DNA from 3 places in the Cobetia sp. AM6 genome. Region 1 is predicted to be linked to each of the others. Evidence: predicted binding sites of a transcription regulator. Region 1 holds the regulator's gene; each other region holds the start of a gene.
What was found. The regulator PhoB, encoded in region 1, activates phosphate uptake and scavenging genes when phosphate is short. The targets are predictions, from matches to a motif close to TGTCATANNNNTGTCANA.

Region 1 (10,406 bases):
CGTTCAAGGACGGCGAGCATGACCTGCTGGTGGCGACCACGGTAATCGAGGTCGGGGTCGATGTGCCGAATGCCAGCCTGATGGTGATCGACAATCCCGAGCGTCTCGGCCTGTCGCAGCTGCACCAGCTGCGTGGCCGTGTCGGGCGTGGCAGCACCGAGAGCTTCTGTGTGCTGCTCTATCATCCGCCGCTGTCGCAGCACTCCAAGCAGCGCCTGGCGGTGATGCGCGAGACCACCGACGGCTTCAAGATCGCCGAGAAAGACCTGGAACTGCGCGGACCCGGCGAAGTGCTGGGCACGCGTCAGACGGGGCTGGCGGGGATGAAGATCGCCGATCTCGAGCGTGACAGTGACCTGATCGCCCCGACCACCACGCTGGCCGATGCCATCCTCAGCGAGGCCCCGCAGGCCGCGGAGCCCTTGATTCGCCGCTGGCTGGGCGAGGCGGCCGGGCAATACGGCGCCGTCTGAGCGCGCCGCCCGCTGCTCACCTGGCGCCCTCACGTATTCAACCCGGACACTCGATCACTCGGCCCGCCGCGCCAGTCGCTCAGATAGCACTTGTCTTACAGCACTTGTCTTACAGTACAGGTCAGTCAGGACAGGTCAGCCAGTACAGGTCAGCTGGCGCGGCTGGCCTTGATCAGCTGGGTACCGGCGCTTTCCAGCGGCTGCAACAGCCGCAGCACCAGAATCAGCTGTGACAGCGCCAGGCGTCCGGTGGTGGATTCAACCTGCTCGACCTCGGCTTCCAGTGCCGCGATCTCATCTTCGCTGTCCAGCGTGACGGCGATCTCGCCGCCCGCCTCCAATTGCTCCCCCAACGCCGTCAGCTGCTGACTCAGGCGCTCGCCATGGCGCAGCAGCGTCTCGATGCCGCTGCTGGCCGAGGCGGTCGATTCCAGCTCACCACGATGCGCTGCCAGCGCCGAGAGATAGCCGAGCACGGTGTGCGCGTGGAGCAGGAAGCCGAAGCCCGGCTCGACATCGCGCCGGAAGTGGCCGGGCTCCTTACGCGCGGTGGCCAGCAGATTGGAGAAGGCCGCGTCGGCGTTGTGGGCATTGCGGCGTGCCAGGCGGTAGGCCAGATCATCGCGCTTGCCGTGGCGGTACTGGGACAGCACCTCGCCCAGATAGCGGCCGCTGGTCTTGAGGCTGACGCCGGCCTGGCGATAGAGCTTGCGGCCCTGCCAGTCCGGCAGGATCAACACCACCGACAGCCCGGCCAGCAGGCCGCCGACCAGCGTATCGAACAGGCGCGGCCAGATGAGATCGAAGCCATCGCCGACCTGGTTGAAGCACGCCAGCACCATCAGCGTGATGGCGGCGGTGGCCAGGGTATAGCGCGAGCCACGGGTGGCGAAGAACAGCACCCCCGCGACCACGGCGATACCGGCCTGGATCGTGGGCGCCGGGAACAGACTGATCAGCGCCCAGCCGGCGACCAGACCGATCAGCGTGCCCAAAATCCGCTGCGCCAGCGTGCGGCGCGTATCGCCGTAGCTGGGTCGACACACGAACAGCCCGGTCAGCAGAATCCAGTAGCCCTGGGTCGGGTGTACCGCCAGCAGCACGCCATAGCCGGCCACCAGCGTCGCGGTCAGGCGCAGTGCATGGCGGAAGATCGGCGAGCGCGGTGTCAGGTGGCTGCGGATACGCTCGAACATGTCGCGCGTGCCGTGGGGCGAGCGGTCCAGCAGGCTGTTGTCGCTTTCATTGCTGACGGCTTCGAGATCATTCAGGCGCGCGATCTGACCTTCGATCAGGCGCAGGTTACTGGCGAGGGCTTCCAGCGCCTGCATCAGATGGTGCCACTCGGGCCGCTGCTGTTGCTTGAGATAGACGAGCGAGGCGTTGAGGTCTTCCAGCGCCTGCTGGCTGTCACTGGCATCGAAGGGCTGGCGCATCAACAGCGCCTTGCCGAGCCCGCGACAGGCGCGCCCCTGCTGCTCCAGCAGGCGCTGACAGCGAAACAGGATGTCGTGATGGAAGAAGGCGTCGGTGAGCTGGCCGTAGGGATAATGGCTGGAGCTGGCGCGCTCGTGGAGGTCCTGGGCGATGAAGTAGAGGCGCAGGTAGCGGTCGAGCTTGGTGGTATCGCGCCGCCCGGCGAGGCGCCGGAAGACCATCTCCTTGGTCTGGTTGAGTGCCACCACCACGCGGCCGTTCTGCTCGGCCAGCGCCAGACGGCGGGCAGACTGGTCGACATTGCGCAGCGGCTCGAACAGCTGCGCCTTGAGAATCAGGTAGCGCCCCAGCTCACGGTAGAGCGTCGCCATGCTGTGCTTGAGCGGCTGGCGCGAGAACAGCGCACACCACACGACCGAGAGCAGGCCATACCAGGACGCCCCCACCACCAGCAGCAACGGCTGAACCAGATTGATGCCCAGGCCCGGCTCCCGCAGCCACTCGGGCAGACTGCGCTCCAGTACCGCGATCTGACCATCTCCATGCTGCTGCTCGAGGCTGATCATGGTGTAGACGGCCAGAATCAACGAGGCGCGCGCGATGGCGCCGTAGCGGGCATCGATGGCGCCCAGCATCGGCATCGCGAAGGTGGCCAGCGCCAGCCCGATCACGAAGGGCAGCGGCATGCCGAACAACAGCTCCACCGAGACGGCGGCGATGCTGAAGCAGGCCAGCGTCATGCCCAGCGCGCGCAGTCGGCCGCGCCAGTGATCATCGGTTTCCGCCAGCCCCGAGGCGATCACGCCCAGAAACAGCGGAATCACCACCGCCATCTCGTCGAGCCAGAACCCCACCGCCATCACGCCACCCAGCGCGATCAACATGCGTAGCGAATAGCTGAAGGCATCCAGCGTCCACAGACGACGCAGGGAGTGCATGAGGGAGTCCAGGAGAGAGCGTGTCATGAAGTGTTCCGTGACCAGGGCGCCGGGCAGCGCATTAGACTTTAGATTTATATCGCTAGCATAACACCCCGTTCTGCCGTGTCCGAGAGCCATGGCGCATGCAAGCGTTGGCAGGCGCGTCGAATGTCGAATCGCCGCGACGTGCCACTCTGAAGACTCCTGACCTCATTGGCTTTCATGGAGAATACCGATGCATCCTCTTATCGAACGCGTCACTGGCTCCCTCGGGCTGTCACCGGAAATCGCCGAGCAGGCGGTCGGCATGGTTCTCAAGTTCGTGCGTGAGCAGGGGCCGGATGGCCCGGCCGCCTCACTGCTGGGCGCCATTCCGGGGGCGGAAGGCCTGATCGGCAGCGCAGGCGAGGAAGCCGCCGAGTCCGGTGGCGGTGGCCTCATGGGCGGCCTGATGGGCGCCGTCAGCGCCTTCACCGGCGGCAGCGGTGGCGGTGCGCTGGAACTGGGCCAGAAGCTGATGGGGCTGGACCTGAACATGGACCAGGCGCGCGGCGTGGCCGATGAGACGCTGAGCTATGCGCGCGAAGAAGCCGGCGATGGCGTGGTCGATCAGGTGCTCGAAGGCATTCCGGGCCTCAAGCAGTTGCTGTGACGCCTCGAGGGCGTTGAGAGGGTCTTCTCGAAAAGCCCCTCGCAAGTAAAGGCTCGCGACAACTGCTCGTGGCAACAGCTAGTGACAAAACAGAACGCCCCGCTGATTCTCTCAGCGGGGCGTCTTTCGTTCATGCAGGTACGGCACAGGGCCATTCAGCGAATGCGCTTGAGCAATGACTGCAAGCGGTTGAGCTGGGCCGAATCGCCGACCAGCCGCACGCGCTGGTCCATCAGGCCTTGCAAAAAGGCACGCGGCGAGGGCTTGAGCAGAAAGGCCACCGCACTGTCGCTATCGGCGAAGCGCAGCTCAAGCTCGGTATCCACCGGCAGGCCACTGCCCGTGGTGACGCCCGCGTGGGACATGCGGTAGTGACGCGCGATGCTCATGTCTTCGGTCGCGACACCCCAGTCCAGCGGACGCTTTTCCAGCTCGGCACGAAATTCGGGGTCGCGCTTGAAGGCCCGCTTGAGCAGCAGACCCAGCACCCACAGCAATATCTTGAGCTTCATGGTGTCATTCCTTGAATCGCGAAGCGTCGGTCACGCAGGCCATATGAAAATGCCACCGGCCCCGCAGGGCGGAACCGGTGGCATCAGCATGACAGCCGACAGGGCTTTTGATGACGACGTTTGAAAGCCATGGCGACAGCCACCCCGGGTCTGCGCTGAAGCACGAGCCGAGGTTACTTGGTCACTGCATCCTTCAACGACTTGCCGGGTTTGAAGGCAACGGTCTTGCTGGCCGGGATGGTCAGCGGCTTGCCTGTCTGAGGGTTCTTGCCGGTACGCGCCGCACGCTGACGCACGGTGAATGACCCGAAACCGATCAGTGAGACGTCATTGCCTTTGGCCACGGTATGAGTGATCTCGTCGAGAATCACGTTCAGTACCTGACTGGCCTTGTCCTTGGATAGATCCGCACGCTCGGCGATGGCCGCAGCGAGTTCTGGCTTGCGCATGAAAAGCCCTCCTGGTTTGGCATTCTGCACGGGCGGCCAAGCCGCCGTTTCCATTGTTGTTCTTGCACTTGCTAGCGGTGGCGTATGGCGGCGACGCAATCCGCTCCCGGCAAGCTTTGCCGTATCAAACCTGTCGATGGCAGCATTCTGTCAGACGACGCCCGCTGAGCAGCATGTCTGACGGAGCATTCACTATCGTGCCTGACCGCGCTGGCAGCAAGGGATTTACGACCATCGATCATGGCATCGCCTAGCCTAGCAACGGCGGCGCCTGCCGCGCTAGCTCGACTTTCCTGCGAACGGCGGCGCCTGTCAACGCATATCCAATCAAGCGTTCGTTCATATCCAGTGCACGCGCTTCGAGGTCATCGCCTTCACCGTTGATTTCCCAGCGCGCCACGGCCGAACGCGGCGGATAGGCCACCACCGGCAAGGCCGGTGTCTTGACCAGCACCGGCCACGCCTTCCAGTCGAGCACGCTTGGCTCACCACACAGGTTGGCTGCCAGGGTGCGCGCGGCCATCTGCAGCGGCTGGACATACATGGCATTGACGCCCTCGACGCTGGCGCAATCGCCCAGCGCCCAGATATGCGGCTGTGAGGTGGCCAGGTGGCGGTCGACACGGATGCCGTCGCCGCCGGCGCTCAGGCCTGCGGCCTGCGCCAGACGAATGCGCGGCGCCAACCCGGTGGCCAGCAGAACCACGGAGCCCGTCAGGCGACGACCGCTCTGCAGGCGCACCTCGACCGGCGCGGCCTGACGCTCGGCCTCCTCGCCTGAACTTGCGGCGATGGTCTCGACCATCTCGCCCTGGCGGCGCGTCACGCCGAGTCCATCCAGCGCCGCGCCAAGACGCTGCCCCAGTGCTTGCGGCAGCAGTCCATCCAGCGGAGTTTCCTCAGGCGCGACCAGCGTGACGCGGTGGCCGGCCGCCGTCAGATCATTGGCGTATTCACAGCCGACCAGTCCGGCACCGACAATCACCACGTGCCCGTCTTCCCCACGCTCGCGGGCCTTCGCCAGCGTCGCGCAGAAGGCCGCATAGTCGTCGAGGTCATTGATGCTCTGCACGCGTGAGGCCACTTCCGCGGCGACGGGGAAGGGACGACGCGGCGCGGCACCGAGTGCCAGCACCAGCTCGTCATAGGCCAGACACTCCTCGCCCAGCCATAGCTGGCGGGCATCACCGTCGATGGCAGTGACGCGTTGATGGGTACGCAGCTCGGCATTCAGCTCGTCCACCAGCGCCACCGGCGCCTGACGCGACAGGTCGGTGGCCGACATCTTCTTGGCGAAGGCGGTGGACAGCATCGGCTTGGCGTAATCGTGGCCGCTGTCCTGGCTGATGAGGATCAGCCGGCTGTCCTTGTCACGCGCACGCAGCGCGCGCGCCAGACCAATGCCCGCCATGCCGGTACCAATGATGACAAGGGTGCGTGGGTCGCGCATGGCACCATCTCCTGAGATCGATCCGAGGGAAGCGCTGATGAAAGAGCGCCAACAGCGTCCGTCATGAACGCCGATGAATGCGCCCAGCATACCAGCCCGCCAGCAGTGCAGGCATGCCTGAGCGGGAGGCCTTGCCGCCCGGCCATGCTAGACTCGCCATTTCGTCATCCTGACAGGGAATTCACCGTGGTCCGATGCCCAGCAGGCGAGCCTCATCGCGCAGCGCTCACGCCACAGACCTCCACCTGTGAGGCGCCTCATTCGTCAGCCGAGTCCCTGTGCCAGCCTGCGCCTCGCTGGCCTTCGCCCACGCGCGCCGCACCCGCTGCTTCGGCGGCGGTGCGCCGTCATTGGCAGCCGGCTGCCGCGCTGCAGGGTGTCATGCCGGCCGGCTGGTGGGCGTGGCTCTCCTCGACGGACTCGCTGACCCAGCGTCTTGCCAGCGCCATGCAGCAGCAGGATGAACGCGATGGCCAGCCCATCCAGGGCCTGCGCGTGCGCCTGCTGCTGCAGGACACCGGCCCCGCGCGGCTGGATGAGGCGCGCCTGCTGGGCATCGGCCCACGCCGGCATGTCTGGCGACGCGAAGTGGCACTCTGTCATGGCGATACGCCATGGGTGATCGCACGCTCGCTGGCGGCGCTGGACCTGGCCCACGGTCATCGCCTCTCGACGCTGGGCGAGCGCTCGCTGGGCCATTGGCTGTTTCGCCAGCCCGACCTGACCCGCAGCGCCATCGATGTCAGCCGTGCCCCGCTGGTGCTTTCGAGCCCCAGACCGCTGGCCCGCACCACCAGCCTGTGGATGCGCCGCTCGATGTTCTCGCATGGTCGCTTCAAGGTGCTGGTGCAGGAGGGCTTCACGCCGGCCTTCCAGCACGCGCTGCAGCTGGCCTGAGCCTTGCGGCCGACAGGCCTCGTTTCCCTCTCTTCCCTTGCCCACTACCACTCGCCCAGGAGCCCCGATGACCGCGTCATCCACTTCCGCCGCTTCGCGTCCTTCCAGACTGGCCGACTACCTCGCCCTGACACGGCTGGACCGCCCCATCGGCACCTGGCTGCTGATGTGGCCGACCCTGTGGGCACTGTGGCTGGCGGCAGATGGCATTCCCGAGCGCACGACCCTGCTGATCTTCATCGCCGGGGTCTATCTGATGCGCGCCGCCGGCTGCGTGATCAACGACTACGCCGATCGCCATTGGGACAAGCATGTCGAGCGCACGCGAGACCGGCCGCTGACCTCGGGCCGCATCTCGGAGCGCGAGGCGCTGACGCTGTTCGGGGGGCTGGTCGCGGCCGCCTTCGTGCTGGTGTGCTTCACCAACCTGACCACGGTGCTGCTGTCGATCGTCGCCGTGCTGCTGGCGGCCAGCTATCCGTTCATGAAGCGCTTCCATCATCTGCCCCAGGTGGTGCTGGGCGCCGCCTTCGGCTGGGCGATTCCGATGGCCTTCGCCGCGACGCTGGAGGAGGTACCGACCTACGGCTGGTGGCTGTTCGCGGCCAACCTGATGTGGACGGTGGCCTACGACACCGCCTACGCGATGGTCGATCGCAACGACGACCTCAAGGTGGGCATCAAGTCCACCGCCGTGCTGTTCGGGCGTGCCGACAAGCTGATGATCGGCCTGTTGCAGCTGGGCATGCTGGCGGTGTTGATCGGCATCGGCCTGCAGCTGGCGCTGGGCATCTTCTACTGGCTGGGCCTGGCTGCCGCCGCCGTCACCTTCGTCTGGCAGCAACGCCTGATCCGTGAGCGGGAGCGTGCGCCCTGCTTCCAGGCCTTCCTCAACAATCATTGGACGGGTCTGCTGATCTTCGCCGGTATCGCCCTGGCGACCTGGCCGATGAGCTGACTCCTGCATAAACATTAGTATTATTTAATTTAAAGCGACCCCTGCCCTCTATTGCTCCCCAGCCCACGGTTCATGCCTGCCTGCCGCGCCTCCAAGGCGGCTGGCAGGCTTGCGTGCAAGCTGCCATGCTGGCAGTTGTCATCTCGTTGTCATATAAGCGGGTTGTAATCGTCATCGACTTGTCATTCTGGCGCGTGCGCCGACTGCTGCATGGGATCTAGCGATGAGCTCCAAGACCGTACTGATTGTCGACGATGAATCCTCGATTCGCGAGATGATCGCCGTTGCCCTCGAAATGGCGGATTACCGCGTGCTGGAGGCAGACAATGCCCAGGACGCCCACGCCATCGTCGTCGATGAAAAGCCCGATCTGCTGTTGTTGGACTGGATGATGCCGGGCACCAGTGGCCTGGAGCTCGCACGGCGTCTCAAGCGTGACGAGACCACCTCGGAGCTGCCGATCATCCTGTTGACCGCCAAGGGCGAGGAAGACAACAAGATTCAAGGCCTGGAAGCCGGTGCCGACGACTACATCACCAAGCCCTTCTCGCCGCGCGAGCTGGTCGCCCGTCTCAAGGCCGTGCTGCGTCGCACCACTCCCAAGGGGGTCGAGGAGGCGGTGGAAGTCGAAGGCCTGATGCTCGACCCGGCCAGCCACCGCGTCACCGCCCACGGCAACTCGCTGGATGTCGGCCCGACCGAATATCGCCTGCTGCAGTTCTTCATGACGCATCAGGAGCGTGCCTACACGCGCAGCCAGCTGCTCGACCAGGTATGGGGCGGCAACGTCTATGTCGAGGAGCGCACCGTGGACGTGCACATCCGTCGCCTGCGCAAGGCGCTGGGCACAGGCCATCAGCATCTGATCCAGACCGTCCGCGGCACCGGTTACCGCTTCAGCGCTCAGGCCTGAGGGATTCATGCGCTATTGGACCAACGAGCTATGGCGCCTCGGCTACCTTGCCGGTGGCTTCGGCCTGATCGGTGGCCTGCTGGGCCATCTGGGCTGGGGCCTGGCGCTGGGTCTTTCGCTGTATCTGTTCGTCCATCTCAAGCACTTGAAGAGCCTCTACACCTGGCTGATCACCAATCCCCATGAAGAGCCGCCGCCCGGCGATGGCGTCTGGGGAGACCTGCTCGATCGTCTCTACCGCTACCAGAAGGGCCAGCGTCAGGCTCAGGAGCGACTGCGCAGCATCCTCAACCGTATCCAGGAATCCTCCGAGGCCATGCGCGACGGCCTGGTGATGCTGGACAACCACGGTGACATGGAATGGTGGAACAGCGCGGCCGAGCAGCTGGTCGGTCTCAAGGCCAGCCACGACCGCGGTCAGCACATCACCAACTATCTGCGTGACCCCGTCTTCATCGACTACTTCAATCGGCTGGCCTACCGCGAGCCGCTGACGCTCCAGTCGCCGCTGTCTGACAACCTGACGCTGCAGATCTCCATCACCCTGTTCGGTGACAACGAGCGTCTGGTCATGCTGCGTGACGTCACCCGCCTCTATCGTCTTGAAGAGATGCGCCGCGACTTCGTGGCCAATGTCTCCCATGAGCTGCGCACGCCGCTGACGGTGCTGGCCGGCTATCTCGAGACCTACTCCGATTACGCCGATGACCTGCCACCGCGCTGGCAGCGTGGGCTTGGCCAGATGCAGAGCCAGACCGACCGCATGCAGCACCTGGTCGAGGACCTGCTGACCCTGTCACGCCTGGAAACCGACGAGCTGTCCGACAACGGTCGCTGCATCGACATGAGCGCCCTGCTCGGCCATATCCGCGACGACGCCGAAGGCCTGTCCCAGGGGCGCCACACCTTCTCCATCGAGGCCGATGCCAGCGTGTCTCTGCGCGGTGAGGAGCAGGAGCTGCGCAGCGCGATCTCGAATCTGGTATTCAATGCGGTGCGCTACACCCCCGAAGACTGCCATATCACCCTGCGCTGGAAGGCGGATGACCAGGGCCTGCTGGTCGAGGTGGAAGATGACGGGGACGGCATCGACCCGGTCCACCTGCCGCGCCTGACCGAGCGCTTCTACCGCATCGACAAGGGCCGCAGCACCGCCACGGGAGGCACCGGCCTCGGGCTTGCCATCGTCAAGCATGTGCTGATTCGTCATCAGGGCCATCTGGAGATCGACAGCCACCCCGGCGAGGGTGCGCGCTTCCGCTGTCGCTTCCCCGACGAGCGCGCCTGCCAGGCGAGCGCTCCCCAGGCCAGCAGTGCGCTAGCCCAGTGATGGGCTGATTCAGTGATGATCTGACCCGGACGCCAGCCCAACGCAGAACGCCCCGCAGCCACCTCGAAAGGAGGCGACTGCGGGGCGTTTCGTTTGGTCAATCAGACGACGCTGCGGCTATTTCAGCGACGTGCCAACTTAGCGACGAGTCAGTTCAGCGACAAGCCAGCTCTGCGACAGGCTGTCTCAACGACGCGGCGCCGGCAACTGACGGTAGTGGCTCTGCCACATCAGTACCGCCCCGGCGACGGCGCCCGGGATGAACAGCAGATTGGCCAGCGGCACCAGCGTCATGACGAACACCGCGGCGCCGAAGGTCAGTGAGGGCCACCAGCGCGCCTTGAGGCGCTGCTTCATGTCACCGAAGCTGACCTGATGGTTGTCCATCGGGTAGTCGAGGTACTGGATCGACATG
Region 2 (10,406 bases), 1.8 Mb from region 1:
ATGCTGGAGGCCGGCGCGGTAAAGGTCATGTCAGCGATATAGATCTTGCCGCGCTGCTCATCGATGACGAAATCCTGCAGGAAGGAGATCGGCAGCACGCTGTCACCGGCAAGCGAAATCACCTTCTTGAGCGAATCACTGCGGGTATCCCAGCCCACCAGCTTGGGCGCACTGTCCTGGCTGCCCATGTCGAGCATCCACACCACACCCTGACTGTCGGAGTGCACGCCGATGATCGAGGCGATGCCGACCTCGCCCTTTTCCGGGCCATCGGCCCAGTCCAGGTTCGGGAACGGCACACGCTTGCCGTCCTGGGTGATCTCGACCACGCGCAGCGCCGGTGCATCGAGTGGCTGCTGGGACATGATCAAGCGGCCATCCGGCGTGAAGGTGATGTTGCCGGGGCGGGTGTCCGAATATTCGGCGACGGTGGTCAGCGTGCCGTCGCGCAGGGAGGCGGCTTGCGCATTCTGGGGGGTCACGGCCGTGCTGTCAGCGGCCGCCTGCGCGGCGCCGGCGACAGTGGCAACGCCCAGTGAGGCGATGAGAATGGCAGTCTTGAGGCGAGAAAACGGCATGGGGGCTCCTTGCCCGCCGGTTGGCGCTGTGCGCTGCACCGGCAGGGGTCGATGATGATGAGATGAAGAGACTGGGCGGTGACGTGGCCATCGCCCGGGGTTAGTCGAGACTCAGGTTAGAAAACTCAGGCGAGAAGATTCAGGTGCGATAAATCAGGTGCGACGCATCAGGCGCGGCGACGCAGGTCGTCTTCCAGTTCGCTCAAGCGAGGATTGCCGATGTAGAGCTGAGAGAGGTCCTTGAGGGCCGCGGCGCCGATGCGCAGGCGAGCCTCCTTGCGCACCACCAGCGTGGCGTCATCCCGGGTACCCAGCAGCCCCTTGGGCTCCTTGAGGGCGCGAATCCGGTAGCGGTGATGCAGGAACTGCGGATGCCACAGCGGCACCACGACCCAACGCCCCTGCGCCACCGCCGCTTCGTAACGACCGAAACAGTCCGCTTCGCTGCCGGTGCGGAAGACATACCCGGCGGCGTCCAGACCATATTGCTTGATCATCTCGACCGAGAAGCGACTGATGCCGGCCCCCGGATTGATGCCCTGGATGATCAGCTCCATCTTGCTGAGCGCCGGTTCCCGCAGCAGGTCCGTGACGCTTGCCACCGCGCTTTGTGGCACGTAATCCGGCACTCCCCAGATGCAATACGGCTCATAGATGACGGCGAGCTTGTCGACGTCCTCCAGCATGGGGGCCAGGTAGGTCTCATGACTCGACGGCAACCAGGCGGAGGCCAGAATGTCGACCTCCCCTCGCCCCAGCATCGCGAAGGCCTCTTCGTGGGGAGCAGAGGCGAAGGTCACCTCATGACCGTGGCTCTCCAGAACACGCGCCACTTCCCGAGCACTGGCCTCATGGAAGGACAACGCGATATGGCCGATACGGATGGGGTCTGTCATGACTGCCTCGAGTGGGTTGTTTGAAGGAGAAAGAAAGCGAGCAGGCCTGCATGGCCGCGGTGGTAAGCCAGGGCCCAGGCCCGCCCTCAGTCGAAGGCGGTCATTTCATGCAGGGTGAATTCGCTGACCGCGCCTTCGGTCGCTGCCACATACTCTTCCAGGTGCGGGGCCTGCATGTGCTGCTGCCAGAGTTCCCGCGAGGCCCAATTCTCATGAAAGGTGAAGTGCGCCGGGTTATCGTTGTTCTGGTGCAGGGTATAGCCAAGGCAGCCTTCCTCGGCACGGGTGATCGGCACCAGTGCCAGAAGCGCTGTCTTGACCTGCTCGACCTGGTCCGGCTTGGCATGGATATTGGCGATGATGGTCAGCTGGGTCATGAAAGACACTCCGTGGCGTGATCGGGAAGCTTGAGTTGCGCAAGCGATGTGGTCATCCTAGCCACAAGCCTCATCCGTATAAACATCCAACTTACGCAAAGATAATTCGGAAAAACCGTACAATGCTGCTGGATAATATCGCCCTGTTCCTGACCATCATCGAGAAAGGCAGTCTGACCGCCGCAGGACGCGAGACGGGGCTGTCGCCTACCACCGTGTCCGAGCGCCTCGCCGCGCTGGAAGCCCATTACGGGGTGGTGCTGCTCAACCGCACCACGCGCGCCATCAGCCTGACCGAAGAAGGCCGGACACTGATGGAGGAAGCCCGCGGCCTGCTCGACAGCGTGTCGGAACTGGAGACCCGTATCCGCCTGGGCGCCCAGACCCTCACCGGCCGCATTCGCGTCAGTGCGCCGAGCGACCTGGGCCGCAACGCCCTGTCACGCGCCATCACCGAATTCCAGCATCTGCACCCCACCATCGAGATAGAACTGCTGCTGTCGGACAGCTACGTGGATATCGTCGGCCAGGGGATCGATCTTGCCCTGCGCTTCGGCACCATCATGGACAGCACGCTGCGCGTGCGGCATCTGGGCCAGAAACGCCGCCTGATATGCGCCTCCCCCGCCTATCTGGCGCAGCATCCTGCGCCGCTGACGCCGGTGGACCTCAAGCACCACAACTGCCTGGTGATGCGCTTCGGCAAGAGCCTCGACAACGAATGGCGCTTCGGCAGTCACAAGGTGCCGCAGATCGTCACCGTCAGTGGCAACCGGATCGCCAATGACGGCGAACTGGTGCGTCAGTGGTGCCTGGAAGGGTTGGGCATCGCCCTGAAATCGGAAGTCGACGTGAAGGAGGATCTGCGTGCGGGTCGCCTGATCGAGCTGCTGCCGGAACATGCCGCGCCGCCCTCGCCGCTGCAGCTGCTGTTTCCGCCGGCGCGCGCCCAGCCGCGTCGCGTGCAGGCGTTTGCCCAGCACCTGGTCGAGACCTTCAGCGAATCGGCCTGATCAGGACACAGCCGCCTCGTCATTTGCCGGCCCGTCGTCTGTCGATCTGGCAAGACATTTGCCGCAACCAGAACGCCAACACCTCTGTGCGCATTGCGCGCGACAGAGGTGTTGGCGTCTTGCTTTGCGCGTGTTGCGGACATGCCTCAAGGTCTGGATCTGGATCTGGACCTGGATCCGGGGATGGGCCTGGTTACAACACGGCCTGGCGCACCCTGGCCGAGACCCACTCGGAGGCGATCACGGTAAACAGGATCACCACGAAGATCATGCTGACCTGGTTCCACGCCAGCACGTTGAGCGAGGACTGCAGATTGAGCCCCAGTCCACCGGCCCCGACCAGTCCCAGAATCGTCGACTCGCGGATATTGATGTCCCAGCGGAACACGCTGATGCCCCAGAAGGCCGGCAGAATCTGCGGCACCACGGCGTAGTTCATCACCTGCAGCCCCGAGGCACCGGTGGCACGCACGGCATCGACCTGACGCTCATCGATCTCCTCGATGGCTTCGTAGAGCAGCTTGGCGACGAAGCCGATGGAGCGCAGACCGATGGCGATCACCCCCGCCAGCAGCCCCGGGCCGATGATGGCGACCAGCAGCAGCGCCCAGATCAGCGAGTTGATCGAACGCGAGGCCACGATGATCAAAAGCGCCAGCGGACGGATGAAGCGCACGCTCGGCGTGGTGTTGCTGGCGGCGAGGAAGGCGACCGGCACGGCCATGATCACGCCGAGCACGGTACCCAGCGTCGCCATGTTGAGGGTGTCCCACAGCGGCTGCCACAGGCGCCCCAGGTAGCTCCACTCAGGCGGGAACATGCGCCCGCCGATATCGGCCGCCTGGGCAGGCGCATCCTCCACGAAGGCCCAGATGGTGTCTTCATTCATCACCTGCCAGCAGTAGACGCTGAACGCCACCAGCCAGAACAGGCCAACCCACTTCACCAGGCGCTGACGCGACGAAGAACGCTGCCAGACAGGGGCGTAAGACGAGGAACTGTCTGTCATGACTGTCATTGCACCCACCGACGGATATAGGAAGAGGAATATTCCACCACCAGCACGATGGCGATGATCATGATCAGGATGGCGCCGGCGGAATCGTATTCGTAACGATCGATCGCCGTATTGAGTGTCGCGCCGATCCCGCCCGCACCGACGATGCCGATCACCGAGGACTCACGGAAATTGATGTCGAGACGGTAGAGCGACAAGCCGATCAGGCGCGGCATGACCTGAGGCTGCACGGCATAGTTGACCACCTGCCACCATCCGGCACCGGTGGCACGTATCGCCTCGATCTGGACGGCCTCACAGGCTTCGATCTCCTCGGCCAGCAGCTTGGCGACGAAGCCGATGCTGGCGAACGTCAGCGTCAGAAAGCCCGCGAAGGGTCCGAAGCCGAACATGGCCACCAGCAGGATGGCGATGATGATTTCCTGGAAGGAGCGCGACAGCGTGATGATGGAGCGGCACAGGAAATAGATCGGCGCCGGGGCCAGATTGCGTGCTGCGCCGATCCCGATGGGGATCGAGATCAGAATGCCCGCCAGCGTCGAGGTCCAGGTCATGGTCAGGCTCTCGATCAGCCCTTGCTGGATATCACGCCAGCGCGACGTGAAATCCGGGACCAGGAAGCCCTGCAGGAAGCGCCAGCCGCGGATCATGCCTTCCTGGACCCGTGCCCAGTCGACCTCGATGGTCGAGGTTGCCACCACCAGATAGGCGATGGCACACAGCATGAACAGCCAGGCATGCCAGCGACGCTTGAACATCACCGGCGGACGCTGCCAGCGGGTCGGCATGGTGGAGGAAGAGGAAGCTGGCGTTGTCATGTCGCCGCCACCATCTGCTCGCGCGGTGCCTGCGGGCGCACCGCCGGTTCATCTGCCGCCTCCTCGGCGCCCTCTTCCGGATTGAGCTGCGTCCAGTCCTCGGCACCATAGATGGTGGTCAACACCTCGTCGGTCAGTGCGTCCGGCGGTCCATCGAAGACCACTTCCCCGGCACGCAGCCCGATCAGGCGGTCCGTGAAGTTGCGGGCCAGCATCACATCGTGGATGTTGATGATCGCCGGCAGGCCACGCTCGCGGCACATGCCCTGGATCAGACGCATGATCTGGCGCGAGGTCTTGGGGTCCAGTGAGGCGGTCGGCTCATCGACCAGCAACAGCTCCGGATTCTGCTCCAGTGCCCGCGCGATGCCGACTCGCTGACGCTGCCCGCCCGACAGCTCATCGGCGCGCTTGTCGTGACGCCCCGCAAGCCCCACCCGCTCCAGCAATGCAAACGCCTGCTGCACGTCTGCCGCCGGATAACGACGCAACAGCGAGCGCCAGTACGAGACATAGCCCAGTCGGCCTGACAGCACGTTTTCCATCACCGTCAGACGCTCGACCAGCGCATATTCCTGGAAGATCATCCCGATACGCCGACGGACGCGGCGCAGATCGCTCCCCTTGAGGCCCGTCAGGGACTCGCCGGCCAGACTGATCTCGCCAGAGGTCGGCTCGACCAGCCGGTTGATGCAGCGGATCAAGGTCGACTTGCCCGCCCCTGACGGGCCGATCAACCCGACCACCTGCCCTGCCGGTACCTCAAGACTGACGGCATTGAGCGCCAGATCGCCTGTCTTGTAGGTCTTGGTGACTTTCTCTAGTTTCAGCACGTTTGACTCCCGCCCCTGCCGATCAACGGCAGTGGTATTGAACGTTGTTCGCCGCGTCGATCTTGCGGATGACTTCCCACTCCTTCTTGAAGGAAATCGGGATGAACCGGGTTTCCCCCACCGGCGTGAATTCTTCTGCCAGTGACGAGCCTTCCCACGGGAAGGTTCTGAAGGCGTCCTTGATCTTCTCCTGCAGCTCCGGCGTCAGGTTGTGCGCCATGCCGTAGCTGGTGGTCGGGAAGGTCTGGGAGGTATACAGCGTCTTGAGCTGCTCGGGCTTGATCACACCGCGCTGCTCCATGCGACGGGCGACCTTGTTGGCGATCGCGGCGGCCGGGTAATCCTTGTTCGCCACACCGAGTACCGAGTTGTCATGCTTGCCGGAAAACACGGGGGTGAAGTCGGTCCCGGCGGTCATGCCGTAGTCGGATTTCAGAATCGCCGACGGTGCCTTGTAGCCGGAATTAGAAGTCTCGGAGGTGAAGGCCATCTCGCGGCCCTTGATGTCCTCGACCTTGTCGATCCCGGAGCCCGGATAGGTGATGATTTCCATCTCGTAACCGAAGGAGCCATCGTCCGCGGCCATCATGGTGAAGGGGCGAAAACCGGCACAGGCCACCGCCAGCGGGGTGGAACCGGTATTGAAGCCGGCAATCTGCAGACGGCCGGCACGCATGGCCTCGATCTGGGCGGCGTTGGACTGCACCGGGAAGAATTGCACCTTCTTGCCGGTCTTCTCGGCCAGATACTCCAGAAAATCAGACCAGGCATCGGCGTAGACTGCCGGGTCTTCCACTGGGGTGTAGGCAAATACCAGGGTGGCGGGGTCCTTCAGTTCGGCGGGGTCCGTGGGGATATCCGCCACCATGTCGCCATCGGCATCGCTGTAGCGTTCGCCCAGACTGAACTGCGCTTGCGCCAGCGTCGGCACCAACAGCAATGACCCCAGCCACCATCCAAGACGCTTCATTCCCTTCTCCCGTGTGTTCTTTGATCTGCCCCCGCCTCGCGCGAGGGACAGATATCATCAGCTGGCGACGCCACCCGACAATATTCACTGATACATATAAGCCAATATTACAGACTGGCGGCACTGGCGTTCAGGGTCCTAGCCCTTCACGACCTTGGCCCTTCACGACCTAGACCCTTCACGACCTGGGCCCTTCACGATCTAGACCCTTCACGACCTCCCGGCCAGCCACATATGGCATCAATTCGGGAGGTCGCGTTACGCCCGTCATGTCACTGCCTGATCCCTCTTGCGGGGTTCAGCGGCAGTTGTATTGAACGTTGTTGGCGTCATCGATCTTGCGGATGACTTCCCACTCCTTCTGGAAGGAGATCGGCACGAATTTCGCTTCACCGGACTCGGAGAACTCCGCTGCCAGTGAGGAGCCTTCCCAGGGGAAGCTCATGAAGGCGTCCTTGATCCTGGCCTGCAGCTCCGGCGTCAGGTTGTAGGCGACGCCGTAGCTGGTGGTCGGGAAGGTCTGCGAGGTATAGAGCGTCTTGATCTGGTCCGCCTCGATCACGCCGCGATCTTCCATGCGCCCCATCACCGAATTGGCGACGGCAGCAGCGACGTAATCGTGGTTGGCGACGCCGAGGATGGAATTGTCATGCTTGCCGGAGAACACCGGCGTGAAATCGGTACCGGCGACCATGTCGTAATCGGCCTTGAGGATGGCAGACGGTGCCTTGAAGCCGGAGTTGGAGGTCTCGGAGGTGAAGGCCATTTCCTTGCCCTTGATGTCCTCGACCTTGTCGATGCCGGACCCCGGGTAGGTGATGATTTCCATCTCGTAGCCGTAGCTGCCATCCGCCGCCGCCATCATGGTGAACGGGCGATAGCCGGCACAGGCCACGGCCAGCGGGTTGGAACCGGTATTGAAGCCGGCAATATGCAGACGACCCGCACGCATGGCTTCGATCTGGGCAGCGTTGGACTGCACCGGGAAGAACTGCACCTTCTTGCCGGTCTTCTCGGCCAGGTAATCCAGGAAGTCAGACCAGGCATCGGCATAGACCGCCGGGTCTTCCACCGGCGTATAGGCAAATACCAGCGTGCTCGGGTCCTTGAGCTGTGAGGCATCCGTAGGAATATCCGCCACCAGATCCCCATCGGCATCGTCGTAACGGCTATCCAGACTGAACGCCGCCTGTGCCATCGAAGGAACCAGCATCATCGCGCCTACCACCAAGCCAAGCGTCTTCATATTCCCTGCCCCTTGAGTTTTTTTCGTTCGAACCGAGATCCAGCTGCGGATGTAAAGTAGGCGCTTCGTATGAAGATTGGATGACGCTTGCATTGCGAACGTGATGCGCTCGCATGACAGTCCGAAGACAGCGCCCTGGAGCGAGCATGACAAGGCGACTTTCATGGTTATCTGAAAATATGAATCTCCATATGTATTTTCCGATAACGGCTCGCGCCGAGGCTGCCAGGCCCCATGATGCCCCGCTATCGTGGCCTTCTCCCCCGCTGATTGACGTTCATTTGAAGATGGCGAGCTGATCACTTCGCCACGCGATGAAGCCGTCTTGCCTGACAGGCACCCAGCACGGCGTGAAGGTCGCGCTATCGAGAACGCTGAGATCCACTCGCTCTCTACGGCCTGTCGTCGTGAGCAAGAAGCCAAGGCGCTGGCCCCGAGAGCTTGGACCCAAGGGCTTGATGCAAAGGGTTTGAAGCAAAGGGCTTGGAGACGAGGGCCTTACGCAAAGGGCTTGGCCACAGCGGCTGGAGACAGGATCTGAACAAAAGTGGCCGAAACGCAAAAGCCCCCGGTAACCAAAGGCTGCGGGGGGCTTTCATCATCCGGGGCACTCAGCCGCCATCAGGCAGCGATGTCATACCTCAGTGGCGCTCGTTCTTGAGCACGTCGGCGTAGTTCTTCTTCTGGTAACGAGACTGGGTATCGCTCGCCTTGTTGCTGGCACTGGACTTGGCTGACTTGGCCGCCTGGCTGGCGTGTGATGTCTTGGCCGATGCCTTGCTGCTTGCCGTGGCCCTGTGAGACTGGGCGGCAGACTTGGCGCTGTTCTTTGACTCGCTGTACTGGGACTTGGCGCTGTTCTTGGACTGACTGTACTGGGACTTGGCGCTGTTCTTGGACTGGGAGTACTGAGTCTTGGCGCTGTCCTTGTGAGCCTCAAGCGTCGGATTGCCGGCCAGTGCCACGGAGGAACCGGCCATGCTGGCCACCATCAGTGCTGCGATCGTCAACTTGCGCATCGTGTCTACCTCGTCATCTTGCATGAATACCGGGTCCTGGAGGGCGTCCCTCGAGGTTTGTCATGAGCAGACACTAACGTGTTGATATTCAAGCTCGCAATTGTCGATCCCTGACATGACGATTTCTTTCACCTTATCCAAAAGTTGTAGCCATCCCGAGACGAGCGTGTCTCATCTGACACCTGTCCCACCCTCGTCCGCCGCATGGCCTTGCCCTGCGCCGCACTCTCCCAAAGCGGAAAAATTCATCAGTGAATGATTGTCTTAATTTCATGGGCGCTAACGCCGGCCGGCGCGTCGATCAGGCTTGACCCAGCGCCAGAAAAACATTGTTATTTACTTGAGAAGAAAATTAAGTCACTGACAGGAAATAACCGAGCCACAGCCACGTCAGTGAATGAAATTCTTCACATCACAACAACAATGCCTCTCTGCCGACATCGGAGCCCAGAATGCCTCACGCGACCTGCACCTCAGACGATCACTTCATTCTCACCATCAGCTGCCCGGCGACGTCCGGCATCGTGGCGGCCATCACCACCTTCCTGACCACCCATGAGTGCTACATCAGTGAGCTGGCGCAATACGATGATGAGGACAAGGGGCAGTTCTTCTTCCGCGCCCGCTTCCGCTTCAATGAAGGCGTCGAAGGCGATATCGCCCAGATGCGTCAGGCCTTCGAGGACGTGGCGGCTCCCTTCGAGATGCAATGGCAGATCCACGGTGGCCAGGACAAGATGCCGGTGCTGATCATGGTCTCCAAGTTCGACCACTGCCTGGACGACCTGCTCTATCACTACCGCAAGGGTGAGCTGGACATGCGGATCACCGCGGTGGTCTCCAATCACCTGGACCTGCGCCCGATGGTCGAGCGCGAAGGCATCCGCTTCGTCTACCTGCCGATCACCAAGGACACCAAGGCGCGCCAGGAAGCGGCCCTGATGGACATCGTCGACGAGACCGGCACTCAGCTGGTGGTGCTGGCGCGCTACATGCAGATTCTCTCCGATGAGCTGTGCCAGAAGCTGGCCGGGCGCGCCATCAACATCCACCACTCCTTCCTGCCGGGCTTCAAGGGCGCCAAGCCCTATCACCAGGCCCACGCCCGCGGGGTCAAGCTGATCGGAGCCACCGCTCACTACGTCACCGCGGATCTCGACGAAGGGCCGATCATCGATCAGGCCGTACAGCGGGTCGAACACAACTTCGCCCCGGAAGATCTGGTCGCAGCGGGTCGCAATACCGAGACCCAGGCACTGACCAATGCCGTGCGCTATCACATCGAACACCGCGTCTTCCTCGCCAATGATCGAACCGTGATTTTCAAGTAAGACTTCAAACAAGTCTTCAAGCAAGGCGTCACACAAACCTTCAAGACAGACCACGCGTGAATCATCGGCCGTCACCCAAGGGAGGAAGCGCAGTCATGAATACCCAAGCGACACCCACCGCGAGCGCGGACGAGACACTCGCACAGCCCACCGCCGCCGTGATCGATGGCAAGGCCGCCTCGGCGCGACTGCTCAAGGAAGTCACGGCAAAGGTCGCAAGCCTCGCGCAACAGGGCGTGATACCGGGGCTTGCCGTCGTGCTGGTCGGCGAAGACCCGGCAAGTCAGGTGTATGTGCGCAACAAGCT
Region 3 (10,406 bases), 520 kb from region 1:
CCATGCGCAGGTCGGACAGGACCAGGTCTGGACGTGCGGCTTCGAGACGGCTGAGCGCCTCGCGGCCACTGCTGGCCGTCGTGACCTTGAAGCCACGGCTTTCGAGACGCATGCCGAGCAGCTTGAGCAGGCTCGCATCATCATCGACGAGCAGAATATGCGCTTGTGCGTATTTCACACTAACTCTCCTTGCGACACCCGAGGGCCTGGGACATCGACGTCGGGGCCGCACAGTCTTGCGTCATGCAATCGCGGGGATTGAGTGACAGGGTCGTGGCCAGAGTCTGCCGCTGAGGATTCAGGGCGTGCTCTGGCGGCGCGAATTGATCGATTCTTCGATGGCCGTCAAGGCTTCCAGCTTCTTGGTCAGCTGGGCGTTCTCGGCGCTGAGCTTGCGACGGGCACCGTCATTCTTGTCACGCTCGGCGATCAGACCGCGACGCTCCTCGAGGCCATTGAGCCACTGACGAAGCAGCGGCTGCAGGCGGCTCGGGGCGGTGGGCAGGTCCGCCTTGTAGAGGTCGGAGGCCAGCTCCCAGTCCGATTCATCGCCCCAGCTGAGCACGATGGCACGCGCGAGACGACGGTCGTGGCGGTTGCCTTCCAGCTGCAACAGGGTGCTTTCACGCCAGCCGCTGTTGCCACGCTGGGCCTGCAGCGCGAAGGCGACCCATTCATCCAGCAGGCAGTCCTCGCCGGTGAAGTCCGGCAGGTCGCCGGCGCCATAGCAGCTCTCCCGCACACTCGGGCTGACCACTTCCGGCTCGCTGCCCGGCATGGTGATATTGGTCAGGGCGCCACAGGCGCTAAGCGTACTGAGCAACACGCCTGCAGCCAGGCGCATCAGTAGTCGTTGACCCTTCATCACTTCAGTTCCTTGCGTGCTTGATGGCGTTCAATGACGCCATTTCATGTGGTGTGGACTGCTGATCCGCTCCGGCGGCATCCCTGTCTGCCTGCGGTTCATGCTCGCTGCCTTCCCCTGACGTCAGCGAGCGACTCGGTGTCGGCAATGTCAGCCGGAAGCAGACATCCGCCTTGGGGTCATCCACCAGCGCCAATTGACCAAATTGGGCGCGGGCGCTGTCAGCGGCGACCGAGAGACCGATGCCGGAGCCCTTGAGCGGGCCCTTGCGCTTCACCGCGCCCTGATAGAAGGGCTTGAACAGGTGGTCACGGTCCTGGGCGGCGATGGGTTCACCGCTGTTGGCGACTTCGATGATCAGCTTGCGACGCTCCTTGCGGGCTCTCAACCACAGGTCACCGCTGTCTTCGCCATAGGCGATGGCATTGGAGATCAGGTTGTCGAGAATACGCCCGGTACGCGGCCTGTCCGCCTCCCAACTGAGGCTGGCAGGCGGAAGATGCACGCGCATGCCCTTCTTTTCCAGTGCCAGGCGATGTTTCGCCAGCACTTCCTTGAACACTTCATGCACATCGAAGCGGCTCTGTTCGAGGCCCTGATTGTGCTGCAGCAGATTGTAGTCGAGGAGTTGCTCGATCAGCTTCTGCAATTCCTTGCTGGAGTCATCCAGCAGACCAAGAATCTCGGTCTGGTGCGGACTCAGCGGCCCGGCGACCTCGTCGATCAGCAGGCCGGTGCCTTCACGGATGCTGGCCAGCGGGGTCTTGAGCTCATGCGACATGTGACGCAGGAACTGCTGCTTCTGCTCCTCGAGCTCATCCAGACGCGTCGACAGCCAGTTGAGACGCTCGCCCAGCTGCACCAGCTCCGCCGGCCCCTTGATGACGATGGGTCGCTCGCTGTCGGTGCCGCTACCCAGGCCATTGATGCGGCGCTCCAGCTGCCGGATGGGACGGATGATCAGCCAGGTGAAGAACAGCATCAACAGCAGACTGATGGAGACCAGCGCGGCGGTCTGCCACCACAGCTGATTCTTGACCTGAGAGGCGCGGGCGCGGATGCCTTCGATACGCGCATCGACAAGTTCACGCGTGGAGTTGAGCAGGCCGCTGGCCTGGATCGAGAAGGGCCCGAAGTCTTCCAGATGGCGACTGACCTGGTCGACGCTCATCTCGGGCATGCGCTCGAGCTGTGACAGCGTCGCCTTCAACTCGCTGACGCGAGGGTCGCCCTCGCCCAACAGCCGCGCCTGCTCATCCAGCAAGGTGCGGAAGCTGTTGGCCTTGTCGGCGTAGATCTTCATCAGATCAGGGTTTTCCAGCACGGCGTACTGGCGGGCGCTACGCTCCATCTCGACGGCGAGATTGGTCAGCGTGCGGGCGCGGCGGGTCTGGTCGACAGCCTGGCGGGCACTGACATCCGCCAGTTCCGACAACTCCGACAGCGCCTGCCCTGCTTGAAACATGAGCACGGCAATCGGCAGCATCACCACCAGAAATGCCATCAGAACCAGCTGCGGCAGCGAGCGGGGACGCCAGCGTCGTGACACTGTGGAGGCCATGGAAAGAACTCTATGCAAGAAAGGGGTGGTCATCATCGAATCACGTCTTCCTAGAATACCAGAGTTCACCAGCGTCCATCGCGGTTGCCAGTTCGTTAATAAATACGACTCTTATTCAAATCAATACGCCGCCACGAGACAAACCGCCCCATTGGCAACGTTTCGCATGAAATTGTTGCCCATTCAGCGCTAGACGCACAAAAAAAGAGGGCCGGCATAGCCGGCCCCAAGTACGCAGGGAACTGAAGGGTCAGTCATCACGTGGTGCCTCTGGTACCTGGAGACCAGAGGCACTACGTGATTGGCGGGCCTGACAGGTGGTCTGCCTGTCAGTCCCGGGAGAAAAGAACGTCACCTGGTGGTCGTTCCAGGTCAGTTGACGTTCACGCCGGACAGCGTCCGCGCTCCCTATCGGATGTGAAGCAGGGGGCAACACATCGCAATGTGGATGATCGAGTCGGATGGCTTGCCGACTTGCCCGCCTCGATCGTCAATTCGGGGATGACGGCAGCCAATCTCTCCGGCTACCGCATCGGTTTCGGGCATCCTTGCCCGGGCGTCCTTGCCCTCAAGATACTGTCCATGCCCACCAGGGGCCGTACCTGTCTCATCGCAACCTGAAGTCACACATCGCGTGGAGCAGACGCTTGGCCTGTCAGCGATCACGGAGCGCACAGGGTAGTGAGTACCGTCATCGCTGGAAGGCCAGAGAAAGGGGCCGGTGATGCGCCTCATATCTCTTGCTCACGGTACCTATTGCCAAAGGCGTGCCATAAACGCGAAAACACATTACAAAACAATGACTTGAAATGACGATCACGGCGACAGGCATGCCAATGTTGCCCAGGGCGGCACACAGAGTCGTGTTTTACTGGCCGATTCGTCGCGATTTGCCAACACATATACGGGTCATGCTATTTTTCCCTTCTGAATCAACGTCTTGAAACGTCTCCTTTGCAAGACAATCCCGCAAGGGGTGAGGGAAAACTGCGACACCTATGCAAGAACACCCACTGATCAGCCCTCATCGAGGGGGTCATCAGCGGGTGTTCTCCGGGCGATTCACACTGGCAGGCAAGTGAGGTGTGACTAGAGCGACTTGAGCAATACCTTGGAGTTACGCGCCGAGTTGTAGGCCTCGCGACGCATGGGCGGCAGGTCTTGCAGGCCGGCCGACACGAAACCGTGCTCGATGAACCAGTGGACGGTATGGGTCGTCAGCGCATACAGACGCTCGACGCCGGCGCGACGCGCGCGCAGCTCGATCTCGGCCAGCAGCTGCTCGCCGCGCTGTCCGCGGCGATAGTCATCATGCACGGCCACGCAGGCCAGCTCGCCCATGGCGGCGTCACGGCTGAGGTGCAGTGCCGCACACCCGATGACCATGCCATCGCGCTCCAGCACCACATAGTCGTCGATCTCGTGTTCGAGACGCTCCCGCGAGCGGGCCACCAGGATGCCACGCTGCTCCAGCGGCCCCAGCAGCGCCAGCAGGCCACCGACATCCTCGAGGCGCGCCTTGCGCAGCTGCTCATAGCCCTGACGCGTGATCATGGTGCCGATGCCGTCACGGGTGAACAGCTCGCCCAGCAGGGCGTCACGGTCGCGCCAGCTCAACAGGTGAGTGCGCCCGACGCCGCGCCGTGCGGCGCCACAGGCAGCGGCCAGGTGGCGCGACAGCTCACTGTCGTCATCGCGGGGCGGCGCCATCAGCGCGGCTTCCTCCGGATTGAGCTGACGCAGCAGCTCGCCGTCTTCGCCGAACAGGCCCTCCCCTTCGCCAAGCAGGATCAGCTTGTCAGCGGCCAGCGCCACGGCGGCATGTTCGGCGACCTCAGCGGCGTCCAGATCGAACACCTCGCCGGTGCTGGAATAGCCCAGCGGCGGCAGCACGACGATGGCCTGCTGCGAGAGCAGCCCCTGGATCGCCTCACTGCGCACGCGGCGCACCTCGCCACCATGCAGAAAGTCGACGCCATGACGCACACCCAGCGGCTTGGCCATCACCAGATTGCCGGAGACGGCGGAGAGCTCGACGCCATGCAGCGGCGTATTGGGCAGCCCCTGGGATAGACTCGCCTCAAGGCGCAGACGCAGCGTGGCGACCTGCTGCTCCAGATGGCCGAGAATCTCGCGCGTCACCACCCAACGGCCCTGATGGCGGTCCGCCTCGATACCGGCAGCCTGCAACGCCTCGGCCACCTGCGGGCGCACCCCGAACACCACCACAAGCTTCACGCCGAGGGTATGCAGCAACGCCAGATCCTGTATCAACTGCGTTCGTCGTGACGAGGACAGGGCATCGCCCTCGATCAGAATGACGAAGGTGCGGCCGCGATGGGCATTGATATAGGGAGAGGAGTTGCGAAACCAGTCCGCGAAGGGGAAACGCGTGTTCAAGAGCCAGCTCCGGGCAGGAGAGAGGGAAAATGGCATGTCAGGCATGCCCATGAATCATCATATCAGCGCCGCAGCCTGCACGGCGAGCGGTGCCCCCTGACATCCATGTGTCAGACACGAGAAAGGCGACCCGAAGGTCGCCTTTCTTGTTTTACCAATTCAGCTCTGGATCATGCGTCGGCTTAGCCGAACATGCCCTTGAACATGAAGAAGAACAGGATCGACAGGATCGCGCCGGCCGGCAGAGTGATCAGCCAGGACATCACGATGGTGCCGATGACACGCAGGTTGAGCGCTGCCATGCCGCGTGCCAGGCCCACCCCCAGCACCGCACCGACGAGGGTGTGGGTGGTGGAGATCGGCAGGCCGGTGCCGGAGGCCAGCACGACGGTCGAGGCGGCGGCCAGCGTGGCCGCGAAGCCGCGTGACGGCGTCAGCTCGGTAATGCCGGTGCCGACAGTGGCAATGACGCGACGACCATAGGTGACCAGGCCGACGACGATACCGCCGCCACCCAGCACGAGGACCCACCACGGCATGCTCGCCTTGGCGCCGATCTGACCGGCAGAGTCGACGACGCTGATGATGGCCGCCAGCGGACCGACCGCATTGGCCACGTCGTTGGAGCCGTGGGCGAAGGCCATCGCACAGGCGGTGAACATCATCAGCAGGCCGAATACCTTCTCGACGCCGCTGAAGTCGAAGTCGTCACCGGTGGCGCGATTCTTCTCCTTGAGGCGTGAACGCGCGACCTTGCGCTCCATCAGCACGCCGATACCCATCACGATGGCGCCGATGACGACGGCCAGCAGCAGGCTGGATTCGAAGCTCAGGTGCAGGCCGACATGCTTGAGACCCTTGACCATGGTCACCATCGAGATGATGAAGCCGACCAGGAACATGTACATCGGCACGTAGCGCTTGGCGGCCGCGAACGGGTCTTCGTTGTCGAAGATCAGCGTCTGCACGGACTTGAACAGCACGAAGGCGATGGAGCCCGCCAGCAACGGCGAGACCAGCCAGGAGGCCGCGATCTGACCGACCTTGGTCCATTCGACGGCATCCACACCCAGACCCGCAGCGGAGAAGCCGACGATGGCGCCGACGATGGAGTGGGTGGTCGAGACCGGCCAGCCCTTCATGGAAGCGATCAGCAGCCAGATACCGGCGGCCAGCAGCGAGGCCAGCATGCCGTAGACCAGGAACTGTGGATTCTCGATCAGCAGTGACGGGTCGATGATGCCCTTGCGGATGGTGTCAGTCACCTCACCACCGGCAAGCCAGGCACCGAGGAATTCGAAGATCACGGCGATGATGATCGCCTGCTTGATGGTGATCGCCTTGGAACCTACCGAGGTTCCCATGGCATTGGCGACGTCATTCGCACCCACACCCCATGCCATGAAGAAACCGAACAGACAGGCAAGAATGACGAGCACATCGCCGTATTGAGCAATGATGGACATAGAAGACTCTTGGACAGATGGCAGGACGTCCTGATGGCGCTCAGCGCGCCATCAGGATCTGCAGTCGGGTACCGACCTTTTCCGCTTGGTCAGCCACATCGCCGACCCAATCGATGATCTTGTAGAGGAAGATCACATCGACGGGCGGGAGACTGGCTTCCAGCGAGAACAGGGTCTGGCGGATGGCGATCTGCTGTTCGTCGGACTGCTTCTCGAGCTCATGCAGCTCGTTGATCAGCTTGTCGACCAGCTCGCTCATGTTGCGCCCGAAACCGGACTCGACGAGGTCTTCCAGTTCACCCAACGCACGACGCGCCTGGCAGACCGATTCGACCGCAGTCTTGAGATACTCACGCATGGCGGGCACCAGTGCGGTGGGTATCTGCATATGACGACCCAGCATGATCCCGGCGATGTCCTTGGTGACATTCGCGATGGAATCCTGGACATGGATCAGCTCGAGAAGGTCGGAGCGCGAGACCGGCAGGAACAGCGAGTTGGGCAGGTTGAGACGCAGCTGCGTCTTCAACTCGTCCGCTTCACGCTCCAGCCCGCTGATGGTCTTGCGAATGCTGGCTGCCTGCTCCCAATCACCCTGCTCGCAGGCGTCGAAGAAGGTCAGCAAGTGCTGGGCGCACTCGTCGGTCTTGATGATGTGGGTGTGCAGCGCCTTGAAAGGCGAGCGCCCGAACATCGAAGAGAAAGGGTTGGTCGTTACCATAGTGGCCGTCGGCGTTAAGGATTGACGCGCGGAGTGTAGCAAAGCCTTTGTGACGATCACATAACTTTCATCGTAACGTCATGATACCGCCTTGCTGTTGTCATTTACGCAACAACAGCGGCAGTTCGGGGGAACACGAAGGATTCCAGAAGAGAGATTGTCATGTAGCGGCAGGACCCGTGGTCGCTGGCTTTATCCACTGTTCGTAATATAACCAAGGACGTGACGACAGGCAATTGCTGTCACTTCAATGTCATCATGCTGTCATATAAGTGTGATTCTGCCGACAGGCCGATATCCCGCATGCCCTTCCGCCCTCCCCGAGCTTGCCTTGCCGCGGGCCAGGCGCGAGCATGAGACACACGAGCCTTCACCACCATGCACCACGCTTGCCGGAGGCTCTGCGGTCCTGGCGCCGCTGTCATCCTCAACCGTCAGTATCTGTCTTCTTTCATCTGTACAGGGAGTGCCCATCATGGCGCAGGAAATCGAACTCAAACTGGCACTGTCTCAACCCGTCATTGATCGCGATGCCATTCTGGAGACACTGGCGAGCATTGCAGAACTGGCAACGGTCGCCCCCAGGCGGCTCTGGCTGGCCAACACCTACTTCGACACCCCCGAGCATGCGCTGGAGCGCGCGCGCATGGCGCTGCGTCTGCGCCAGAGCGGTGAGGATGCCGACAGCACGGGCGCCCTGCGCCAGACGCTCAAGACCAGCGGCGAGAGCCATGGCGGACTGCATTCACGCGGCGAATGGGAGTGGGAGCTGCCCGAGGGCCAGACCGGCCTCGACCTCGACGGCCTGCGTGACCTGCCGCCCTTGCAGGCGCTGGAAGACGGCGCCCGCGAGCAGCTGCTGAGTGCACTCGCGCCCAGCTTCAGCACCGATTTCGAGCGTCATGCCTGGCAGATCGACGTCAAGGCGACACGCAGCGACGAGAATGTGAGCGACGAGCAGGTCACCGTCGGCGTCGAGATGGCGCTGGACCTGGGCGCGGTGAAGGCCAGTGGTCGCGAAGTGGCCATCCAGGAGATCGAGCTCGAGCTGACCGGCGGCGAAGAACTCGCCCCCGAGGTGAGAGAAGGCGTGCTCTGGCAGCTGGCGGATTCACTGGCCAGCCGCCTGGCATTGCGCCCGGCAGATGCCAGCAAGGCCAAGCGCGGTGCGGCGCTGCGGGATGACGAATGGCATGAGAAGACGCTGGATACCGCTGACCCCGGCGCGCTGCTGTCCGCCGCCATCGATGCGCTCGATGCCCACGCCGACCGTCAGGCGAAAGACGACCTCAAGTGGCACGCGCATGCGCTGGCCGCCCTGTCGGCCCTTGCATCACGGCTGGCCGCCAGCCAGCATCCCGGCCATATCCACGCGGTGGCGCTGGTCGAGGCGCTGGAAAGCAGCGACGGCGACGCCTCACAGGACTGGGCGACTCGCGACTTCGGCCAGCACAGCCTGTCACTGCTCGCGACGCTGCGCGGCTGAACCTCAAAACGACACTGACTGCCCAACCACCAGGCGCTAGACCACTGGCTGATGGACAACGGCCGGGCAGTCACTGAAGGTCATACTGAGACATCCCCGATACGCCCTGACATTCATCCGGCGTCGTCACGCCCGTCAAGGAAGCCTGCATGCCTGAACGCCAGGGCCCTGCCAATGAATATGGCAGCACGCCGCAAAGCCCCCCAGCGACATCCTCGCACCCCAGTGACTACGAGCCCGCGACGGGCCGCCTGCGCGCGCGGCTGTTCCACTGGATCTTCGAATCCGATACCAAGGCGGCCAAGGCCTTCGATATCGGCCTGATCCTGATGATCTTCGCCAGTGTCGCCGTGGTGATGCTCGACAGCGTGCCCTCGCTCAATGCGCAATACGGCGAGCTGTTCCGCATCATGGAGTGGGGCTTCACGATCATCTTCACGCTGGAATATGCCGTCCGCCTCTACTGCCTGAAGCATCCCGGCACCTGGGCCAAGGGCTTCTACGGCGTGCTCGACCTGCTGTCGATCGCGCCGACCTGGCTGTCGCTTCTGATACCGGGCGCCCAGGCCCTGCTGGTGGTGCGCGTACTGCGCGTGCTGCGTCTGTTCCGCGTGTTGCGCCTGATGGCCTTCGTCGGCGAGGGCCGCATGCTGGTCGAGGCCATGACGCGCAGCCGGCGCAAGATCCTGCTGTTCTTCATCACCGTGCTCAGCATCGTCACGGTGTTCGGCGCTCTGATCTATCTGATCGAGCCGCCCGAGGCCGGCTTCACCTCCATCCCCAAGGCGCTCTACTGGGGCGTGGTGACGCTGACGACGGTGGGTTATGGCGACATCGCGCCCATCACGCCGCTGGGGCAGTTCATCTCGGCGCTGATGATGATTCTCGGCTACTCGATTCTCGCCGTGCCCACCGGGGTGTTCTCGGCCGAGGTCCTCAACGGCCTGCGCATGCAGCAGACCAGCGACGAAGCCTGCCCGGGCTGTGGTCGTGAAGGCCATGATCGCAACGCCAAGTACTGCAAGTTCTGCGGCACCTGGCTGGACGAGGACACCCGCGACCCGCGCGAGCCGGAACCGGAGCCTGAGACAGAGCCGGAGTCCGAATCTGAAGCTGATGCAGAGACGCCATCGGGGGATGAGACCGCCTCCCCAGGCGACGACTCCCCTGACCGCGACCGCAGTTGACGAAGCCGAGAATCACTCAGCACACGACAACTCCTCGGAAATGACAACGCCCCCGCGACCTCAAGGTCCGGGGGCGTCTTCGTATGGCAAGGCGATGTCAGCGCCGTGAAGCGCTACGCTGTCGCGATCACTCGACGAAGCTCGAGATATCGCCGCGCCCTTCGCGCACGATCACCGGCGGCAGCTCGCGCAGGTCCACCACACTGGTGGTCTCGAAGCTGCAGGCGCCGCCGTCGATGACCAGATCCAGCGCGTGTCCGAAGCGTTCGCGAATCTCTTCGGCGTCCGTCATCGGCAGCTCCTCACCCGGCGGAATCAGCGTCACGCTCATCAGCGGTTCGCGATGGGTTTCCAGCAGGGCGTGGGTGATGGCGTGGTCCGGTACGCGCACGCCGATGGAGCGACGCTTGGGGTGCAGCAGCAGGCGCGGCACCTCGGAAGTCGCCTGCAGGATGAAGGTGTAGGCGCCCGGCGTGTGACTCTTGAGCAGGCGGAAGATGGCGTTGTCGACCTTGGCGTAGGTGCCGATTTCCGAGAGGTCAGAACACACCAGGGTAAAGTTGTGCTTGTCGTCCAGCTGACGCAGGCGCTTGATGCGCTCGATGGCCTTCTTCTCGCCCAGATGACAACCAAGCGCGTAGCCGGAGTCGGTCGGATAGGCGATCACGCCACCCTGCTGGATGATGGTGACGGCCTGATCGATGAGGCGTTTCTGGGGAT

Region 2: phnD (phosphate/phosphite/phosphonate ABC transporter substrate-binding protein) is a predicted target of PhoB. The motif match lies at 7,862-7,879, and genes of this name have one in related genera.
Region 3: CLAM6_RS02055 (CYTH domain-containing protein) is a predicted target of PhoB. The motif match lies at 7,265-7,282, and genes of this name have one in related genera.

What each region holds. Positions count from the first base shown of each region.
Region 1 is NZ_AP021868.1:4,150,698-4,161,103, forward strand. It holds gene recG (ATP-dependent DNA helicase RecG) at 1-473, shown strand, start outside; gene yccS (YccS family putative transporter) at 623-2,875, opposite strand; gene CLAM6_RS17385 (DUF2780 domain-containing protein) at 3,066-3,482, shown strand; gene CLAM6_RS17390 (hypothetical protein) at 3,638-3,994, opposite strand; gene CLAM6_RS17395 (HU family DNA-binding protein) at 4,168-4,443, opposite strand; gene CLAM6_RS17400 (NAD(P)/FAD-dependent oxidoreductase) at 4,694-5,893, opposite strand; gene CLAM6_RS17405 (chorismate--pyruvate lyase family protein) at 6,233-6,790, shown strand; gene ubiA (4-hydroxybenzoate octaprenyltransferase) at 6,858-7,748, shown strand; gene phoB (phosphate regulon transcriptional regulator PhoB) at 7,972-8,661, shown strand; gene phoR (phosphate regulon sensor histidine kinase PhoR) at 8,669-9,991, shown strand; gene cysZ (sulfate transporter CysZ) at 10,178-10,406, opposite strand, start outside.
Region 2 is NZ_AP021868.1:1,736,575-1,746,980, reverse strand. It holds gene CLAM6_RS07460 (L-dopachrome tautomerase-related protein) at 1-578, opposite strand, end outside; gene CLAM6_RS07455 (glycine betaine ABC transporter substrate-binding protein) at 746-1,474, opposite strand; gene CLAM6_RS07450 (putative quinol monooxygenase) at 1,561-1,851, opposite strand; gene CLAM6_RS07445 (LysR family transcriptional regulator) at 1,974-2,864, shown strand; gene phnE (phosphonate ABC transporter, permease protein PhnE) at 3,058-3,873, opposite strand; gene phnE (phosphonate ABC transporter, permease protein PhnE) at 3,879-4,700, opposite strand; gene phnC (phosphonate ABC transporter ATP-binding protein) at 4,697-5,533, opposite strand; gene phnD (phosphate/phosphite/phosphonate ABC transporter substrate-binding protein) at 5,556-6,503, opposite strand; gene phnD (phosphate/phosphite/phosphonate ABC transporter substrate-binding protein) at 6,802-7,749, opposite strand; gene CLAM6_RS07415 (hypothetical protein) at 8,391-8,768, opposite strand; gene purU (formyltetrahydrofolate deformylase) at 9,221-10,099, shown strand; gene folD (bifunctional methylenetetrahydrofolate dehydrogenase/methenyltetrahydrofolate cyclohydrolase FolD) at 10,195-10,406, shown strand, end outside.
Region 3 is NZ_AP021868.1:442,246-452,651, reverse strand. It holds gene glrR (two-component system response regulator GlrR) at 1-178, opposite strand, end outside; gene CLAM6_RS02080 (hypothetical protein) at 299-865, opposite strand; gene CLAM6_RS02075 (sensor histidine kinase) at 870-2,426, opposite strand; gene argA (amino-acid N-acetyltransferase) at 3,516-4,826, opposite strand; gene CLAM6_RS02065 (inorganic phosphate transporter) at 5,009-6,292, opposite strand; gene CLAM6_RS02060 (TIGR00153 family protein) at 6,333-7,013, opposite strand; gene CLAM6_RS02055 (CYTH domain-containing protein) at 7,489-8,499, shown strand; gene CLAM6_RS02050 (ion transporter) at 8,649-9,686, shown strand; gene CLAM6_RS02045 (L-threonylcarbamoyladenylate synthase) at 9,814-10,406, opposite strand, start outside.